Linked DNA regions of Sagittula sp. P11. The protein of the gene in region 2 binds, or shares a complex with, the protein of the main gene of each other region. Links are inferred from orthologs where the notes say so. Each region holds a gene or a part of one and is shown on either strand. Other genes may lie near its edges.

Evidence for each region.
Region 1: the proteins of uvrB (region 2) and CDO87_RS01825 are in contact, whole or in part, in a crystal structure (PDB 7EGT), measured with the Thermus thermophilus proteins. The link is inferred for Sagittula sp. P11 from one-to-one orthologs. Residues at the interface, in WP_096411307.1 of Thermus thermophilus: Glu23, Leu25, Arg26, Asp27, Gly28, Glu29, Arg30, Phe31, Arg55, Glu326, Asp327, Phe328, Glu379, Ser382, Gln383, His398, Gly400, Arg401; in WP_096412145.1 of Thermus thermophilus: His654, Arg656, Phe657, Gln666, Asp668, Glu669, Lys680, Arg681, Leu682, Ser683, Lys685, Tyr686, Ala687.

Annotation. Positions count from the first base shown.
Region 1 is NZ_CP021913.1:376,549-382,312, reverse strand. Bases 1,961-4,995 are described here. They hold CDO87_RS01825 (ATP-dependent helicase), read right to left. Parts: upstream 4,673-4,995; coding sequence 2,249-4,672; downstream 1,961-2,248. Other genes in these bases: CDO87_RS01820 (hypothetical protein), read right to left, coding at 4,744-4,995; CDO87_RS01830 (YegJ family protein), read right to left, coding at 1,961-2,119. Outside these bases: CDO87_RS01845 (LuxR family transcriptional regulator), read right to left, coding at 1-577; CDO87_RS01840 (VOC family protein), read right to left, coding at 663-1,058; CDO87_RS01835 (rhodanese-like domain-containing protein), read right to left, coding at 1,058-1,453; more of CDO87_RS01830, read right to left, coding at 1,601-1,960; more of CDO87_RS01820, read right to left, coding at 4,996-5,730. UniProt on the Escherichia coli protein: A helicase with DNA-dependent ATPase activity. Unwinds DNA duplexes with 3'-5' polarity. Translocates on single-stranded DNA with 3'-5' polarity. Initiates unwinding more efficiently from a nicked substrate than double-stranded DNA.
Region 2 is NZ_CP021913.1:1,484,557-1,490,244, reverse strand. What follows is about bases 1,260-4,218. They hold uvrB (excinuclease ABC subunit UvrB), read right to left. Parts: upstream 3,858-4,218; coding sequence 1,662-3,857; downstream 1,260-1,661. Other genes in these bases: CDO87_RS07295 (hypothetical protein), read right to left, coding at 1,260-1,377. In the rest of the region: CDO87_RS07305 (NADP-dependent isocitrate dehydrogenase), read left to right, coding at 1-537; CDO87_RS07300 (PLD nuclease N-terminal domain-containing protein), read right to left, coding at 610-798; more of CDO87_RS07295, read right to left, coding at 1,090-1,259; CDO87_RS07285 (ETC complex I subunit), read left to right, coding at 4,445-4,756; CDO87_RS07280 (MYG1 family protein), read left to right, coding at 4,828-5,688. UniProt on the Escherichia coli protein: The UvrABC repair system catalyzes the recognition and processing of DNA lesions. A damage recognition complex composed of 2 UvrA and 2 UvrB subunits scans DNA for abnormalities.

The DNA.
Region 1 (5,764 bases), 1.1 Mb from region 2 along the record:
ACTCGGTCTTGAAGAGCTCCGCGTAGCGCGCGTGCCCTGCCAAGGCCGCCGCGTGCAGCGTCCAGCCGTGGCGGGTCAGCAGGGCATCGAAGGCCTCTGCGCCGTGGCTGCCGCCGAAGGCGATGAGCGCGGCATGCCCCGGGTCGCCCATGCGCAGCGGGAAGGCCACGCCGGCGTTCAGGCCCTGTTCGGCCGCGAGGTGCACATGCCGCCGCTTGTCGTCCGAGATCTCGCCCATCAGCGGCAGATAGGCGGGGCCGATCTTCAGCGGCGTGAGGTAGCGACAGCCGTGCATCCGGAAGTTCGAGGTGTCGCGGATGTGGGGATAGGCGCGCAGCCGCTCCAGCCAGTCGGAGGTGAAGGTGGTGCGGATGAACTGCGCCTGCTCCCAGTTGCGGAAGTCCGTGGCATAGACGTAATCGACCACGGTCAGCTCCAGCCCGTGGGCGAGATCGAGAAACAGCTCCCAGACCGCGTCGGTTGTGCGGGTCGCTTCGAGCCTCAAAAGAAAATCCAAAAGCCGTGCGGGTACGAATGTCTCGGTGGCCGCAACGGCCGCGCCATCAAAATGTTCCATGGCCGCACTGTTGCGCGGGACGCGGGCGGAGGGCAGTCCGGTTTTCCCTCACCTGACAGAATTGACAGGTGGAAACGGGTATCGGTCAGGCGGCGGGTGCCTTCGGTTCGATCAGATCCCAGCGGTTGCCCCAGGGGTCGCGGAAAACGGCGACGGTGCCATAGGGTTCGTGGCGCGGCGCTTCGTCGAAGATCACGCCCTTCGCGGTGAAGGCGGCGTGGTCGCGGGCGAAGTCGTCGGTGTGCAGGAACAGCCAGACGCGCCCGCCGCCCTGCTGGCCGATGGTGTCGCGCTGGTTTCCCACGGCGCGGGCCAGCAGGATCTCGGTGGAGTGGCCGGGACGGCCGACGCGGACCCAGCGCTTGCCGCCGCCCATGTCGGTGTCTTCCTTCAGCTCGAATCCCAGCGTGTCGCGGAAGAACGCGATGCCCGCGTCGTATTCCGGCACGAGAAAGGCAAAGGCGGCGAGGGTCAGGCCCATCAGTCGTCCTTCTGGACGGGGCCGTCCTGTTTCACCCAGTCCGAAAAGCCGTCGCGCAGGTGCGCCGCGTCGAACCCCATGTCGAGCAGGGTGGCCACGGTCAGCGCAGAGCGCCAGCCGGACGCGCAGTGGAAGACGTATTGCTTGCCCTCCTGCGCGAAGACCGGCTTGTGGTAGGGGCTTTCCGGGTCGACCCAGAATTCGATCATGCCGCGCGGCGCGTGCACGGCGCCGGGGATGTAGCCCAGCTTCTGCCGTTCGCGCACATCGCGGATGTCGACAAAGACGACGTCCGGGTCCTTGAGCATCTCGATCGCCTCGGCCGTGCCGATTTCGGGGATGCGGGCGCGGGCGGCGGCGACCATGCGGGCCGCGGTTACGTTGAGTTTCTCCATGGTGTCGCAAGCTGTCCGTTTCGAAGCACTGCGGTCAAGGTAGAAGCTGGCGGCGCGGAAGGCGAGGGCGGAAATCCGGCGCAGAATGCCCTTGTGCCGGGCGTTTCGTGCCGAAAGCGACGTGTTTCGTGCAGGATAGCCCGCTGTTCAGCGCCAGGCCTCGGGGATCGGATCGGGCGACAGCAGATCGCCCACCTGTTCCGCCTCGGCCCGCGAGAGGTGCGGCAGCATCACGCGGGTGGTGTAATGGCCGTACATCCGCCCGTCGGTGGACAGCACCGACCAGTCGGCGATCTGGTCGCGCCCGAAGCTGACGCTGTCGCCCAGCGTCAGGCCGGGCAGGTAGGCGGGATCGTTGGCGAGCTGGCCGGTGAAGGTGCCGTCCTCGGCAAGGGCCAAATTCTCGACCCAGATGACCTCGTCATCGACGTCGAAGTGATTGACGGGCAGCCGTGCCTTGAGGTTCAGCGCCGGGTGCAGGCCGCCATCCTCCGTCGCCAGCCGGGCCAGGACGAAGTCGAGATTGCTGCGCGCCTCCTCGATGGCGGCGGCCATGTCCGCGTCTTCGGGCGCGAAGTTGACCACCGGGTCCTGCGCGGCCAGTGGACCGGACAGAAGGCAAAGGACCAGCGCGGCGGCGATCCGGAGCGGTGTCTTGCGGTGCACGGGACTTCCCTGAATGTGAGCGTGGGCAACGGGATAGCACGCCGCGCGGCGCTTGCGAACAGGCGAAGGCACGGTTGCGCGGATTTCGGCCCCGGAGGCCCGCGCGGCCCGGCATCAGGTCAGACCAGATCAGAACGGAATGTCGTCCGCGGCGCAGAGGAATCGGGCGACCACCTTCTTCGTCCCGGCCTTCTCGAAGGCGATCTCCAGCTTGTCGCCCTCGATCCCCGTGACGGCGCCGTAGCCGAACTTCTGGTGGAACACGCGTTCGCCCACGGTGAAGGCCGAGACCGCCTGCATGTCGATCACCTGCGTCTTCGATTCGCGCGGCTGGCTGACCGGGCGTTCGCCGGAGCGCGCCTGCAGGCGCTTCCAGCCGGGCGAGTTGTAGACATTCGCCTCTGCCGCGCGGGTTTCCAGCGTCGAGGACGCCCCGCCGAACCCGCCCTGCGCCGCGCCGAACCCGCCGCCGCCGTAAAGGCCCGGGGGCGTCAGCACCTCCACGTGTTCCTCGGGCAGCTCGTCGACGAAGCGCGAGGGCATCTGCGACTGCCACTGGCCGAACACCCGGCGGTTGCCCGCGAAGCTGATGGTGCAGCATTCCTCGGCCCGGGTGATGCCGACGTAGGCGAGCCGGCGCTCTTCCTCCAGCCCCTTAACGCCGCTTTCGTCCATCGACCGCTGCGAGGGGAAGAGGCCGTCCTCCCAGCCGGGCAGGAAGACGGCGGGGAACTCCAGCCCCTTGGCGGCGTGCAGCGTCATGATCGAGACCTTGGCCCCGGATTCGTCGGTGTCGTTGTCCATGACAAGGCTGACGTGTTCGAGGAAACCTTGCAGGTTCTCGAAACTTTCCAGCGCCTTGACCAGTTCCTTGAGGTTTTCCAGCCGGCCCGGCGCCTCCGGCGTCTTGTCGTTCTGCCACATCTCCGTGTAGCCGGATTCGTCGAGGATGATCTGCGCCAGCTCGACGTGGCTGACCTCCGGCCGGGCATTCATCGGCTGGGCCAGGTCGTCGATCACGTCGTCGTCGCTGTCCACCGCGACCGTGGCCCGGGTCATCCGGCCCCAGCGCGCGAGGTCGGCCACCAGTTGTCCCAGCGCCTTGGCGCCCTTGCCGGTGATGGCCTTCTGCTCGACCGCCAGCGCCGCGCCGTCCAGCAGGGAGACGCCGTTTTCGCGGGCGATGCGCTGGATGGTCTGCTGGGCCTTGTCGCCGAGGCCGCGCTTCGGCGTGTTCACGATCCGCTCGAACGCGAGGTCGTCGGTGGGCGACACCACCAGCCGGAAGTAGGCCATGGCATCGCGAATCTCCATCCGCTCGTAGAAGCGGGGGCCGCCGATGACGCGGTAGGGCAGGCCGATGGTCAGAAAGCGGTCCTCGAAGGCGCGCATCTGGTGCGAGGCGCGGACGAGGATCGCCATCTCGTCGAGGCTGAACGGCCGCATCCGGCGCGTGCCGTTCTGCATCGATTCGATTTCCTCGCCGACCCAGCGCGCCTCTTCCTCGCCGTCCCAGTGACCGATCAGGCGGACCTTCCAGCCCTCCTGCCGATCGGTCCAGAGCTCCTTGCCGAGGCGGTTCGAGTTGCCCCGGATCACGCCGGAGGCGGCGGCGAGGATGTGCGGGGTGGAGCGGTAGTTCTGTTCCAGCCGCACCACATGCGCGCCGGGAAAGTCCTTTTCGAACCGCAGGATGTTGCCCACCTCGGCGCCGCGCCAGCCGTAGATCGACTGGTCGTCGTCGCCCACGCAGCAGATGTTCTTGTGCGCTGACGCCAGCAGCCGCAGCCAGAGGTACTGCGCGACGTTAGTGTCCTGATACTCGTCCACGAGGATGTAGCGGAACCAGCGCTGGTACTGTTCCAGCACGTCCGGGTGGGTCTGGAAGATCGTCACCATGTGCAGGAGCAGGTCGCCGAAGTCGGTGGCGTTCAGCTCCTTCAGGCGTTCCTGGTATTCGGCGTAAAGGCGGGGGCCCTTGTGGTTGTAGGCGCCCGCGTCGGCGGCGGGCACCTTGTCGGGCGTCAGCGCGCGGTTCTTCCAGCCGTCGATGATGTTGGCCAGCTGGCGGGCGGGCCAGCGCTTGTCGTCGATGCCATGCGCCTGCACCAGTTGCTTGAGCAGGCGGAGCTGGTCGTCGGTGTCGAGGATGGTGAAGTTCGACTTCAGCCCCACGAGTTCGGCGTGGCGGCGGAGCAGCTTCACGCAGATGGAGTGGAAGGTGCCCATCCATGGCATCCCCTCCACCACCTGACCCAGCATGTTCGAGACGCGGTTCTTCATCTCGCGCGCGGCCTTGTTGGTGAAGGTCACGCTGAGGATCTCGTTCGGGCGGGCGCGGCCGGTGTTCAGCAGGTGCACCACGCGGGCGGTCAGCGCCTTGGTCTTGCCGGTGCCGGCCCCGGCCAGCATCAGGACCGGCCCGTCGAGATGTTCGACAGCCTCCCGCTGGGCCGGGTTCAGCTCGTCCAGATAGGGGTGCGGGCGCGCGGCCATGGCGCGGGCGGAAAGCGAAGACGCCTCGAATGCGTCGAATTCGTCGTAGCTGCTCATGGCGTCAATCTAACGCCGGGGCGCCGGAAGGGGAAGGTGTGTTCGCCTTGTGTTCCGCGGGTTTTCTTGGGTCAGGCGGACATCAGCGCGCCTGAGGTCACGCCGAGCCTGCGCCGGGAGGTCTGGAAGACGGGCCGCGGCGTGTCGTCGGCGCCCCCCGTTTCCGGTGCGGAGGCGCGTGGCGCCGCGGGCGCAGGCTGCGGGCGGAGCGGCTGGACGGCGGCAGCGGCGGGCTGCACGCGCAGCGGCTGGATGGAGGCTGGCGCGGGCTGGACTGTGGGCCGTGTGGCCGGTGCCGGCGCGTCTTTCCGTGCGGCGGAGTTGCGGGCCTCGGCTTCGGCGGCGCGTTGGGCGGCGAGCGCCGGGTGCATGCGAATCGCCGGGTAGTGGTTCGGCTGGGGGGGCTGGGCCGCAGTTTGTTCGGTCTCTGCCGTCTGCGGGACGGGTGTGTCGGACTGCGGGGCGATGGTGCTTCGCATGGCGGCGGTCTGCTGCTTCAGGTGTGCCTCTCGCGCGGCGACGGAGGGATCGTGGTGAACGGGCTGCGCGGCGGCGGTCATGTCCTGTGGCCGGGGTTGCGGCGGCGTGTCTGCGGCGGCGGTCTGCGACCGGGCCGCCTCCGCCCGCTGGCGGGTGGTCTGTTCGGCGGCGGCGCGCACCTCGGCCGCGGCCTTCTGCGCGACCTCCGAACACCGGGCGCGCCCGGCGAGCGAGGCGCGGGCCATGCGGGCGACCAGCCCCGCCTCGGACACGCCTTCGAGCACGCAGTGGAGCGAGCCGAAGCGGTCGGACCAGCGGTCGGTCGCGGCAGAGACGGCGTCCGACAGGAACAGCGTGACCAGCCGGGGATTGCGGCGTTCCGCCAGCGTCACGATTTCCGGCAGGTAGGCGCCCGCGGTGTCGAGGTCGACCAGCAGCACGTCGGCCACGGCGCGGCGCAGGCAGCATTCGGCGACCGAGATGCTGCCGGAGCCGGTCACGTGAATGCCCGCCTCCAGGAAGGCGATCTGAAGGCGGTCCAGGCGGGGAATGTCACTGTCCAACAGCATCGCGTGCATGGTCTACTCCGGTGTTCGGGAACGCTCGGGGCAG
Region 2 (5,688 bases):
ACCTCCGCCAAGATGCTGTCGATCGTGAAGCTGATGCAGGGCGGCGGGCTGTTTGAAACCGGCGCTGGTGGCTCTGCCCCCAAGCACGTCCAGCAGCTCCAGTCCGAAAACCACCTGCGTTGGGACAGCCTTGGCGAGTTCTGCGCGCTTGGCGAATCGTTCAAGTTCCTCGCCGACCAGAAGGGCAACGAAAAGGCCCGCGTTCTGGGTGAGGCGGTGGACACCGCGACGCAGGGCATCCTCGACAACGACCGCTCGCCCTCGCGCAAGGTCGGAGAGCCGGACAACCGCGACAGCCACTACTGGTTCGCCCGTTACTGGGCCGAGGCGCTGGCCGCGCAGTCCGACGATGCCGAGCTTGCCTCCCACTTTGCTCCCATCGCCAAGGCGCTGGCCGATGGCGAAGCGGATATCGTCGCCGAACTGGCTGCGGCACAGGGCAGCCCGGCGGACACCGGCGGCTACTACCACAACGACCCGGAAAAGGTCGCCGCGGTGATGCGCCCCTCGCCGACGCTGAACGCGATCATCGGCTGAGACGTTCGTACCGGACAAAAGCAAAGCGGGCCCCGAAAGGGACCCGCTTTTTTCGTGCCGTTGAACCTGCGGTCAGATGCGGGCGTGTGCGCCGCCACGCGGACCGGCCACCAGCCATGCGATGAAGCCGAGAACCGGCAGGATCAGAATGGCGAGGGTCCAGACGATCTTGGCGAGCGTGGACGCGCCAGAGGTCAGAGTCTGGTAGATTGCGTAGATGTCGGCGATGAGGATCAGAAGACCCAGAAGACCATATTCCATTGGTTCAGCTCCCGTTTAGCTATCTGGGGAGACAACGTGCTCGCGCCCATCGGGTTCCCTCGACGTCAAAATTGGTAAGGCGGGGCCGTGCGTGCCAGGCGTGCGTCAAGCCCGCTCAGACCGGCTTTTGGCGGGCGCGAAGGGCCGCTCGTGTGGTTGTTCGGGGGAAGGGGGCGGAGGCGGCTCAGACTTGGCACGGGCCGCCCTGTTTGCCGCCTAAGGGCCCGGCGGGTGCGGCGCTGGTCGGCCGCCGTCGCGGGGCCCCGGTCGGGGCCCCTCTCGGGTCTGATGTCAGATACCGCTGCGCTTGGCGGCCGCATCTGCCGGGGCCACGCGGGCAACGGAATGGATCGCGCCAAGGCCGTCGTCACCCTTCCACTGGAAGGAAATGTCGATGCGGTCGCCGGTGGCGAGGTCGGCCGGAACCAGCAGGTCCGCCGGCAGGGTCCAGACCGTCTTGTCGGTCAGGACGAGGGTATGGGTGGCCGGGGTCCAGCTGTGGACGGTGCCAATGGTCTGATCGGCGAGGACCGGACCTGCGACGAGGGCGGCCAGAGCCGCGATAAGCGTGAAACGCATGGGGTTTGCCCGAAGGGAGGATGGCGCTCTAGGCGCGATCCCCGCGCTTGCAGCCGCCGGGCGGAGCCTCGCGCCCGGATGACACGAAGATGACATGGCGGCGCATCTTTTCAAGTGGTCTTGCAAGGGATTCTTTGCCGCTGGCGGCTTGTTGCCATAGGTGCTTGGGATGCGGCAGCGCTTGCATCCCCTGAGTGTTCCCGGGCCTTTGGACGAATGTGTCTTCCCGCTCCCGCACGGCTGCGAAAAACGACGGTTCAATCCGCCCGGAAGCCCCCTTCGGCCTACCGCTTGCGTCGCTTGACGTTCCCGCCGCGCTGGCCGGGACGCCCTGCTGTCGAGCGGCCCTTGGCCTTGGTTGCCTCTTCGGAGGCCCGTTCGACCGCCTGCTGTCGGGCCAGCGGGTCGTCGGTCACCGCCAGTTCTACCGCCTCCAGCCGCTTGACCTCGTCGCGCAGACGTGCGGCCTCCTCGAACTCGAGGTTCTCCGCCGCCTTGCGCATATCCGTCCGCAAGCCTTCCAGCACAGCGGCGATGTTGGAGCCCTGACGCTTCGGGTCGATCTTCGCGGTGACGCGGGACTGGTCGGTGTCGCCCTGGTAGAGTCCGGCGAGGATGTCGTCGACGTTTTTCTTCACCGTCTCCGGCGTGATCCCGTGTTCCTCGTTGTAGGCCATCTGCTTCTCGCGGCGGCGGTTGGTCTCTCCGATAGCGCGTTCCATGGATCCGGTCATGCGGTCGGCGTACATGATGACCCGGCCATCGGCGTTCCGCGCCGCCCGCCCGATGGTCTGGATCAGCGAGGTCTCGGACCGCAGGAAGCCCTCCTTGTCGGCGTCGAGGATGGCCACCAGCCCGCATTCCGGGATGTCCAGGCCCTCGCGCAGCAGGTTGATCCCCACCAGCACGTCGAACGCGCCAAGGCGCAGGTCGCGCAGGATCTCGATCCGTTCGATGGTGTCGATGTCGGAGTGCATGTAGCGCACCTTGATGCCCTGTTCGTGCAGGTACTCCGTCAGGTCCTCGGCCATGCGTTTGGTCAGCACTGTGGCGAGGGTGCGCATGCCGTTTGCCGCGACCTTGCGGATCTCGTCCAGCAGGTCGTCGACCTGCATCTTCACCGGCCGGATCTCCACCTGCGGGTCCAGAAGGCCGGTGGGGCGGATCACCTGTTCTGAGAACACACCGCCCGATTGCTCCAGCTCCCACGCGGCGGGGGTGGCGGAGACGAAGATCGACTGCGGGCGCATCGCGTCCCATTCCTCGAACTTGAGGGGGCGGTTGTCCATGCAGGACGGCAGGCGGAAACCGTGTTCCGCCAGCGTGAATTTCCGCCGGTAGTCGCCGCGATACATGCCGCCGATCTGCGGCACGGAGACGTGGGATTCGTCGGCGAAAACGATGGCGTTGTCGGGGATGAATTCGAAGAGGGTGGGGGGCGGTTCGCCCGGCGCGCGGCCCGTCAGGTAGCGCGAGTAGTTCTCGATCCCGTTGCAGACGCCGGTGGCCTCCAGCATCTCCAGGTCGAAGTTCGTCCGCTGCTCAAGCCGTTGCGCCTCCAGCAGTTTCCCCTCGCCGACAAGCTGGTCGAGCCGCTGGCGCAACTCCTTCTTGATGCCCTGGATCGCCTGCTGCATCGTCGGACGCGGTGTGACGTAGTGTGAGTTGGCGTAGATGCGGATGCGCTCGAAACTGTCGGTCTTGGTGCCGGTCAGCGGATCGAATTCGGTCAGCCCTTCCAGTTCCTCGCCGAAGAAGGACAGCCGCCATGCGCGGTCCTCGAGGTGGGCAGGCCAGACTTCCAGAACGTCGCCACGCACCCGGAAGGTGCCGCGCGAAAACCCCTGATCGTTGCGGCGATACTGCTGCGCGATGAGGTCGGCCATGATCTTGCGCTGGTCATACTCCTTGCCGACGAACAGGTCCTGCGTCATCGCCCCGTAGGTCTCGACCGAACCGATACCGTAGATGCAGGACACGGACGCCACGATGATCACGTCGTCGCGTTCCAGCAGCGCCCGGGTGGCCGAGTGGCGCATCCGGTCGATCTGTTCGTTGATCTGGCTTTCCTTCTCGATATAGGTGTCGGACCGCGCGACGTAGGCCTCCGGCTGGTAGTAGTCGTAATAGCTGACGAAGTACTCGACCGCGTTGTCCGGAAAGAACCCCTTGAATTCGCCGTACAATTGGGCGGCCAGTGTCTTGTTGGGGGCGAGGATGATCGCTGGGCGCTGGGTCTGTTCGATCACCTTGGCCATGGTGAAGGTCTTGCCGGTGCCCGTCGCACCCAGAAGCACCTGGTCGCGCTCGCCCTCATCGATGCCGCCGGCAAGTTCCGCGATGGCGGTCGGCTGGTCGCCCGCCGGAGAGAAGGTGGTCTGCATGACGAACCGCTTGCCGCCTTCGAGCTTTTCGCGGGTGCGCACATCCGGCGCGGCGGCATGCATCATGGGCATCTGTTGCGGCGAATTGTTGTGCATCGGGGTCTCCTGTGCGCGACCCCGGTTGTCCAGCGCCGGTCGTGTCGCTGCAGTGCAACGTAAGTCGCAGGGCGGCCTCGCGCCAGTCCGATGCTGACAATAACTGTCTGCAAGACGTCAGGGAGAGTGGTCTGTTTCGGGTCGGTTGGCTGACACGCGTGTCTCTGGCGGGGCCGCACCAGGGTTCGCAGAGTGCCGAATACATGCGCGAACTGCTGATCCACTGCTCGCCTGCCTACCAACTTTGGTCGCAGCACCTTCTGGCGCGGATTGAAAGGGCCATCTGATAACAAAGGGAAATAGCGGACTGGCGGCGGATCGCCCGTGTCGCGCTGCCCGGCTGCCACAAAGGAAGCATTTGCCAAAACCGAAAGCTGATATGTAGCTTTGAAGGAGACAAGCAGCGCTCGGTGGCCCGGTGCCACGAACCCACCCCTCGCTCCCTGTGTCTCCGGTCGGACACCTGAGCCTGCTTGTCGTCCGATCCTTGTCCCGGCCAGCGCTCACTGTGACAATTGGAGCGGCGCAGCATGTTGCCCTTCGCCGCGGAATCCCGGATAACCGTTGTGATTCATGGAGGTGTGGAAATGCGGGCTCGCATCTATCAACCGGCAAAGACGGCCATGTCCTCGGGGCAGGGCAAGACGAAGCACTGGTATCTGGACTACGTGCAGGACAGCCCGAGGTCGATCGACCCGCTGATGGGCTGGACCTCCTCCGCCGACACGCAAAGCCAGGTGCGCCTGCGCTTCGAGACGAAGGAAGCGGCGCTGGCCTACGCCAAGGAACACGGCATCGACGCGATGGTGATGGAGCCGAAGAAGCGGAAGGTGAACATCCGGGCGCGGGGGTATGCGGAGAACTTTGCGTCCGACCGCCGGGCGCCCTGGACGCACTGAGCGTCTTCACCGCGGGCGGGGGCGCCGGCATTTTCCGAAGCGATCCAATGCTTTAGCGGAGCACCCTCGCCATGGACACCACTCATCTCGTCACCCACTCCGGGGGCTTCCACGCCGACGAACTGCTGTCGACGGTGGTGCTTACCCGCTTGTTTCCAAACGCAAAACTGGTGCGCTCACGGGATGTTGAATGGATCTCTCCGGCGCCCGGGCGGGTCGTTTACGACGTCGGCCGCGTCTACGACGCCGAGGCGGGCATCTTCGACCACCACCAGCGCCCCGTGCCGCAGCGCGAGGACGGCGCGCCCTATAGCTCTTTCGGTCTGATCTGGAAGCACTTCGGCCACGGCTACCTCTGCGCGCTGGGCGTGCCCGAGGCCGACGTGGACGAGATACACCATTGTTTCGACAGGGAATTCGTCCTGCCCGTGGACCTTCTGGACAACGGCGCGATGGAGCCGTCGGTGGCCGGGCCACTGGCGGGGATGACCCTGCCGGTGCTTCTGGAAACGCTGAAGCCGGTGTTCGACGACCGGGGCCCCGGGGCAGATGACCGCGCGTTCATGGATTCGTTAACGGTCGCCCGCGCCTTCGTCGAAGCGGCGGTGCGCGGCCAGGCGGCCAAACGGCGGGCAGAGGCGATGGTCATGGCCGCCATCGCGGAGGCCGGCGCCTCCCGCGTGCTGGAGCTGCCCATGGGCATGCCCTTCCGCGGCGCCATCGAGGCGGCGGGCGCCGAAAACCTGCTGTTCGTCGTGCATCCGCGCGACGGCGACTGGGCGCTGAACACCATCCGAAAAGGCTCCAACACCTTTGAATCGCGGGCAGATCTGCCGGAAAGCTGGGCTGGCCTGACCGACGGCGCGCTGGAGGCGGCGAGCGGCGTCAAAGGCGCCAAGTTCTGCCACAACGCCCGCTTCATCGCCGTCGCG